One region of the Paenibacillus sp. NPDC058367 genome, then DNA from elsewhere that is predicted to be linked to it. Evidence: predicted binding sites of a transcription regulator. Region 1 holds the regulator's gene; the other holds the start of a gene.
The links. The regulator CtsR, encoded in region 1, represses protease genes until heat stress. The targets are predictions, from matches to a motif close to ATGGTCAATAAAGGTCAAACA.
Positions count from the first base shown of each region.

Region 1 (3,419 bases):
TGGACATTTCTTGCGAACCATGATTCGATGGTGACCGGTGCATCCTTAAAGCTGGTGCCTTCGGATGACATATTACCTTTCTTGCTGCCAGATCCACGTATAGGACAAGAGAATTATCCTTATTTTATGGGGCGGATTGTTAATGCCAAGTCATTCATTGAAACTTACGCCTTCAGAGGAAACAGTAGTCAAAAGAAGCAGCTTATATATATCGAAGATAAGTATGCACCTTGGAATGATGGGTTATGGGCATGGAATATCTCTAATGAGGGCTCGGCTACTTTGATTCGAGTGGAAGGGGAACGGGCGGAAGCAGACTTGAGATGTGATATAGGCACTTTGACGGCCTTGATGCTTGGATACAAACGACCAACAGAGATGGCACGTTATGGAAGTGTCTCTGGCCACGCAGCAGCACTGGAATGGTTTGAAGAAATTATTCCACAAGCACAGACAGCTTTATTTGATCATTTTTAAAAATATAAGAAAATATAAGTTTCATGCTATACATTATCCTTATATTTCTCGCATAAACGCTTATCGCCCTAATAAGGATACCGAAGGCGTTTATACTTGACAAAAATTAGGCTCTCCCCTTCGAAAGAAGTTGGGAGAGTTCTTTATTTCCGAATACATTCGCTGAAAAAAGTGAAAAATAAGAGAATCCACTTGGAATTAGCACAGAATATGTTATAATATTAAAAAGTCAAAGAAAGTCAAAGTCAACGAAGCATAATGACATCTATCCGATCTTCTGAACACGTGGGATTATCCACAAATGTTTAAGTTCAATTAAAGACCATTGTCATTATGAATGCAAGTTGCAATCGGTATTATAAAGATTTAAGCACTGGAGGATGAGTGATGCGCAATATCTCTGATATTATCGAACAATATCTGAAGAATATTTTGCATGAAAGTCCCGAAGGTACGGTGGAAATCCAGCGAAATGACCTGGCGGACCAGTTCTCATGCGTACCGTCACAGATCAACTATGTCATCAGTACACGCTTTACTCTGGAAAAAGGTTATGTGGTGGAAAGTAAGCGTGGTGGCGGGGGATATATTCGTATTCAACGTTTTGAATTACCACCTAACGTAGCACTGCATGCCCATTTAAACCATACTATAGGTGGCGGGATTGATCAGAACGCTGCTGAAGGGCTGATTTATCAGCTGGAGGAAGCTGGTTTTCTAAGTAAGCGTGAAGCGTGCCTTATGCGCGCTGCTGTTTCTCGGGAATGCCTAACGGTTAAGATTCCATACCGGGATGAGATTCGTGCCAAGATTATGAAGGCGATGTTAATCTCTTTGTTAGGCAAATAATTGTCAACCATAAGGGAGGGGCTTTCGCTTATGCAATGCCAGGAATGTGGCGTCAAGCCGGCAACACTCCACTTCACTAAGATCGTGAATGGAGAGAAGACGGAGTTTCATATCTGCGAGAGCTGTGCACGGGAGAAGGGTGAACTCATTCCCGGAACGGCTGGAGGATTCTCTATCCACAGTCTGCTCTCAGGTCTGCTTGATCTTGAAGGTGCCGGCAAGGAGAAGTCGGCTGCAACGAAGACTACGCAGAGTCTGCAATGTGAGAATTGTGGGATGACGTACTCCCAGTTTAGCAAATTAGGCCGTTTTGGCTGTAGCTCCTGTTATGAATATTTTAACAGTGCACTGGACCCGCTTTTTAAGCGAGTGCATGGCAGTACTTCACATGTAGGTAAGATTCCGAAACGTGCAGGAGCTCAGATTGTGTTTAGACGCCAAATTGATGAACTCAAGCAGGAATTACAGCAAAGTATTACACAAGAAGAATTCGAGAAAGCAGCGGAGCTGCGAGATCAGATTCGTAAACTTGAAAAAGAAATAGCACAAGAGTAAAGTCTTTGATATATAGGGGGGATATGACATGTCAAGTCTCCGATTTACTGAACAAGCGCTTAGTGATTGGATGCGTTCTGGAGGTAGTCACTCCGAGATTGTAATTAGCAGTCGTATGCGTATTGCCCGTAATCTAGAGCATCTTCCGTTCCCAATGCTGGCTTCCTTAGAGCAATCGGAAGAAGTATTAGAGCTACTGGCTCCTGTGTTTCATGAGGAAGCAGCTGCAGATTTCGGATCTTTTCAACTCCTAAAGCTTGATGAAGTGAATGAACTGGACAAAAAGGTACTGGTTGAGAAGCATCTAATCAGTCCTAACTTGGCTAATGATTCGCGCAGTGCGGCTGTCTTATTAAATGAAGATGAGTCGGTCAGCATCATGATTAACGAAGAGGACCATCTGCGAATCCAGTGTCTGTTTCCTGGTCTTCAGGTTAGAGAAGCATGGGATCGTGCGACGGCGATCGATGATATATTCGAGGCAGCAGTCAATTACGCTTTTGATGATAAAAGAGGATATTTGACTAGTTGTCCCACCAATGTTGGTACTGGGCTTCGTGCCTCGGTAATGCTGCATCTACCAGCGCTTGTAATGACTCATCAGATCAATCGCATATTGTCTGCAGTGAACCAAGTGGGATTGACTGTAAGAGGAATTTACGGTGAGGGTAGCGAAGCAGTAGGGAACATCTTTCAAATTTCTAACCAGATCACTCTCGGTCAAACGGAAAGTGAAATTATAGAGAACCTTCACAGTGTAGTTACCCAGATTATTGAGCATGAGCGAAATGCACGTGAACGGTTGCTTGTTGATTCCGCCCTGAGAATAACAGACCGAGTGAAGCGTTCTTACGGAATTTTATGTTATGCAGCTCTTATGGAGCTTAAAGAATCTGCTCAACGCTTGTCTGATGTGAGACTTGGGGTTGACCTTGGTATTCTGGAAGGTCTTTCGATTTCAGTGCTTAATGAACTTAACGTTAAGACACAGCCAGGATTTCTGCAAAAGATGTTCGGCGATGAGCTGAACGCTACTGAACGAGATATGTATCGGGCAAAACTGCTCCGAGAGACACTGGGAACACAACATTAATATAGATATTTATTATTCATGGAGGTGCAGGAGATATGATGTTTGGAAGATTTACGGAACGCGCACAAAAAGTGCTAGCGCTGGCGCAGGAAGAAGCTGTTCGTTTAGGACACAACAATATTGGTACAGAACATATTTTGCTCGGACTTATTCGTGAAGGAGACGGCATTGCTGCTAAGGCATTAATAGCTTTAGGGCTAGGTCTTGAAAAAATCCAAGACGAAGTGGAGACACTGATTGGCAGAGGTCAAGAACAGCCTACGAACATTGCTTATACTCCTCGCGCTAAAAAAGTGATTGAGCTGTCGATGGACGAAGCCCGCAAATTGGGTCATACGTATGTTGGCACTGAGCATATTTTGCTTGGACTTATCCGTGAAGGGGAAGGTGTCGCGGCTCGTGTGCTTAATAACCTCGGCATCAGCTTGAACAAAGCTCGTCAACA
Region 1 is NZ_JBHXIZ010000011.1:1,208-4,626, forward strand. Features, by position in the region: gene ACFWMP_RS30280 (GNAT family N-acetyltransferase) at 1-477, shown strand, start outside; gene ACFWMP_RS30285 (CtsR family transcriptional regulator) at 865-1,326, shown strand; gene mcsA (protein-arginine kinase activator protein McsA) at 1,357-1,881, shown strand; gene mcsB (protein-arginine kinase McsB) at 1,910-2,974, shown strand; gene clpC (ATP-dependent protease ATP-binding subunit ClpC) at 3,010-3,419, shown strand, end outside.

Region 2 (3,419 bases), on a different contig from region 1:
AGTTTAGTGATGTCAGAGTATAGCGATACGGGCGGCGCTCATGGTATGACCAATCGAGAGGCTTTTACCTTTTCGCTCAAGGATGGCAAACGTCTGCTGTTGGGCGACCTGTTCGGAGCTAACCCAAACTACAAAAAAGAGTTGAATGCTAAGTTAAACAAGCTAGTAAAAGCGGAGGAAAGTTATTTGGGAGGATTCAACGGATTGAATACGGAAAAGTATTTTTATCTGAAGGATGATCAGGTCGTTCTGTTCTTCCAATTGTATGAATACACAGCTTATGCTGCGGGGTTCCCGGAATACATCTTTACTTTCAAAGAACTGTTGCCGGAAGGCGGCAGCCCATTTGCTGCTGTAAAATAAATAGAACTGGACATCTCCCCCTTACCAGAATCACCTCGAATTCATATGCTAAATGGAGTAACTAGTTTATGAACGGGGGAGAGCTATGAGCTATCAATACACTGCAATTGGCGATTCCTTGACGACTGGATTTGGCGCTCTGCCAGGTAACGGTTTTGTACCGGTGTACCGTAGAATGGCGGAAGGGAGACTGCGTTCTAACGTAGCCTCCACGAATTTGGGCGTGAATGGATTGACTACTTCTGAATTGGAACAGCGGCTACGCGGAAGCTCTATGACGCGTGAAGCCATTCGAGCAGCGGATATTATCACTCTATCCATTGGTGGTAATGATTTAATCCATGCAGCGAAGGCTGCAGCTAGACAACCTGAAAATTTATCTAAAGAGCTGCGAAGATCATTGCAAGAGTGCAAACAGAATTTTGCTGCAATTATGAGTATCCTCTTCCAATTGAAGGCGGGAACGCGTAGACCTTATATCATTCGAATTGTGGGATTGTATAATCCCTATCCTCAGGTAGTAGGTGCTACAGAGTGGGTAAGGCAGTTTAACAGTTATGCCTCACAGTACAGTAGCCGGGTATGTGGATTTGCTTCTATTTATAGTGAGTTTGCAGGAAACGAGAGAGGGCTTTTATCAATTGACCACTTACATCCTAATGGTCGAGGCTACCGTGTGATTGCTGAGAAACTGGATGGGCTTGGTTATGGTGGTTTGTATTAATTGAGATTCGTATGAAGTAGTGGTCTGAAAAGTAAAGAGGCTGTGCACTAACCATCAAGTGGATAGGGCACAGCCTCTTTGTGTTGTTTTATAGCTTACACACCGCTAGGCAGTGTCTTCTCGATGACTTTATCAACGATACCGTAAGCTGCCGCGTCTGCAGCAGTCATGAAGTAATCACGATCAGTGTCCTTCTCAATACGTTCTAGCGGTTGACCCGTACGTTCTGCAAGAATACGATTCAACTTATCACGCAATTTGAGGATACGACGGGCACGGATTTCGATATCCGTTGCTTGACCTTGAGCACCACCCAGAGGTTGGTGAATCATGATCTCACTGTTAGGCAGTGCGAAGCGTTTGCCTTTAGCGCCAGCGTTAAGTAGGAAAGCTCCCATAGAAGCTGCCATACCCACACAGATGGTGGAAACGTCCGGTTTAATGTACTGCATTGTATCAAAAATAGCCATACCTGCAGTAATGGAACCGCCGGGGCTATTCACGTAAAGGTGAATGTCCTTCTCCGGATCTTCGGCAGCCAAGAACAGCATTTGTGCGATGATAGAATTGGCTACCACGTCATTAACCTCCGTTCCAAGGAAAATGATGCGGTCCTTCAGCAGGCGGGAATAGATGTCATAAGCGCGCTCACCGCGGTTGCTCTGTTCTACTACCATAGGAATATAACTCACGTGGAAAACCTCCTTGATATTGGTTCTTCAAATGTATTCATTTTTACTCTTGCCGTATTACCCACATGATAAACAAATTCAAACAAAAAGTCAAAGAAAGTCAAACTTATATTCAAAAAAAAGAGCCGACACGCGGCTCTTTGGTTAAGTAGTAGTATAGGCACTACTAAATTATGTACAAAAGTGAAATTAATGGCGCGCCCGCCAAGAATCGAACTTGGATCTCAGGCTTCGGAGGCCTACGTCATATCCATTGGACCACGGGCGCAACAAAAATGATTATAATACAATTTCTGTGCAATTGCAATGGACAGGAAGAAACGACGCTGTCGTCCTTTATTGACGACAACCGTTTCTCGTAGAAATATAAGGATGATATATAACGTGAAACCTGTAATTTCTTATATTTTTAATAATACTGTACTCAGGCTCTATCCCTTGTCTTCAAGGTGGACAAGCGTACATTGTGTTTCACTTAGCTAAAGAATCTGGATTGTTAATGACAGGTTTTTTGGAGCTGAATCTCTTTCCCAATCCTATAAATGTATAAGAAGACAAGCGCTTGAGAATTCTACTCTCGGAAGACTTGCACTTCGAGCAATATTTGGTTAGAATATGAGTGGGACTTAAAAAGTTTACCCGGGACATTTTGAGACCATGAACAAGGGAATAGAGGAAGACGAAGTTGCAGGAGTGAAAGTATGCGTAATTTATTAGATATCCAAAAGCAGCTTCTGCCTGATCTCATGGAAACCCTTAAGAGACGGTACACGATTCTTCATCAGATCATGCTGTCCGATATAATTGGGCGCAGAACGCTTGCCGCTTCGCTTGATATGACTGAGCGGGTACTGCGTGCCGAGACGGATCTTCTGAAATCGCAAGGGCTCATTGAGATCGAGAGCGTTGGCATGCGCATTAGCGCTGCTGGGCGTAGACTGCTTGATTTGCTAGAGCCGGTTGTTAAGAGCCTGTTTGGTCTGGATGAGCTGGAAGAGAAAATTCGGGCAACGTACGGTCTGGATAAAGTTATTGTGGTGCCGGGTGATTGTGAGTCATCGCCGTTCACCAAACGTGAGCTTGGCCGAGCGGGTGCAAAAGCACTGCTCAGTGTACTTCGTACAGATGATATAGTTGCTGTCACAGGTGGATCAACGCTTGCCGATATGGCTGATCAACTGACACCGCCGTTATCCCTTTCCTATAAGAACGCTTGGTTTGTTCCGGCGCGTGGTGGATTAGGAGAGAGTATGGAGATTCAAGCCAATACGATTGCCTCAACAATGGCAAAACGGGTAGGAGCGAATTACCGGTTGCTGCATGTACCTGATTTACTTAGTGGGGATGCCTACCAGTCACTAGCACTTGACTCTAATATTGGAGAGATTGTACAAATCATCCGCAGTTCGCGTATTATTGTACATGGGATTGGGGATGCCATTGAAATGACTCGCCGCCGCAAGCTGGATGAGGCAACTGTCTCAGAAATCCAGGGTGAGGGAGCCGTGGCTGAATCCTTTGGGTATTACTTTAACGAAGATGGTCAGGTTGTCCATACGATGCTTACGATGGGACTACGTCTAGAAGATATTGTTCGGACGGAGACAGTCATCGGTATTGCTGGAGGCAAACCAAAGGCC
Region 2 is NZ_JBHXIZ010000005.1:37,761-41,179, forward strand. Features, by position in the region: gene ACFWMP_RS23510 (PdaC/SigV domain-containing protein) at 1-363, shown strand, start outside; gene ACFWMP_RS23515 (GDSL-type esterase/lipase family protein) at 449-1,087, shown strand; gene clpP (ATP-dependent Clp endopeptidase proteolytic subunit ClpP) at 1,183-1,779, opposite strand; tRNA gene ACFWMP_RS23525 (tRNA-Arg) at 1,973-2,047, opposite strand; gene ACFWMP_RS23530 (sugar-binding transcriptional regulator) at 2,481-3,419, shown strand, end outside.
Region 2: clpP (ATP-dependent Clp endopeptidase proteolytic subunit ClpP) is a predicted target of CtsR. The motif match lies at 1,866-1,886, and genes of this name have one in related genera.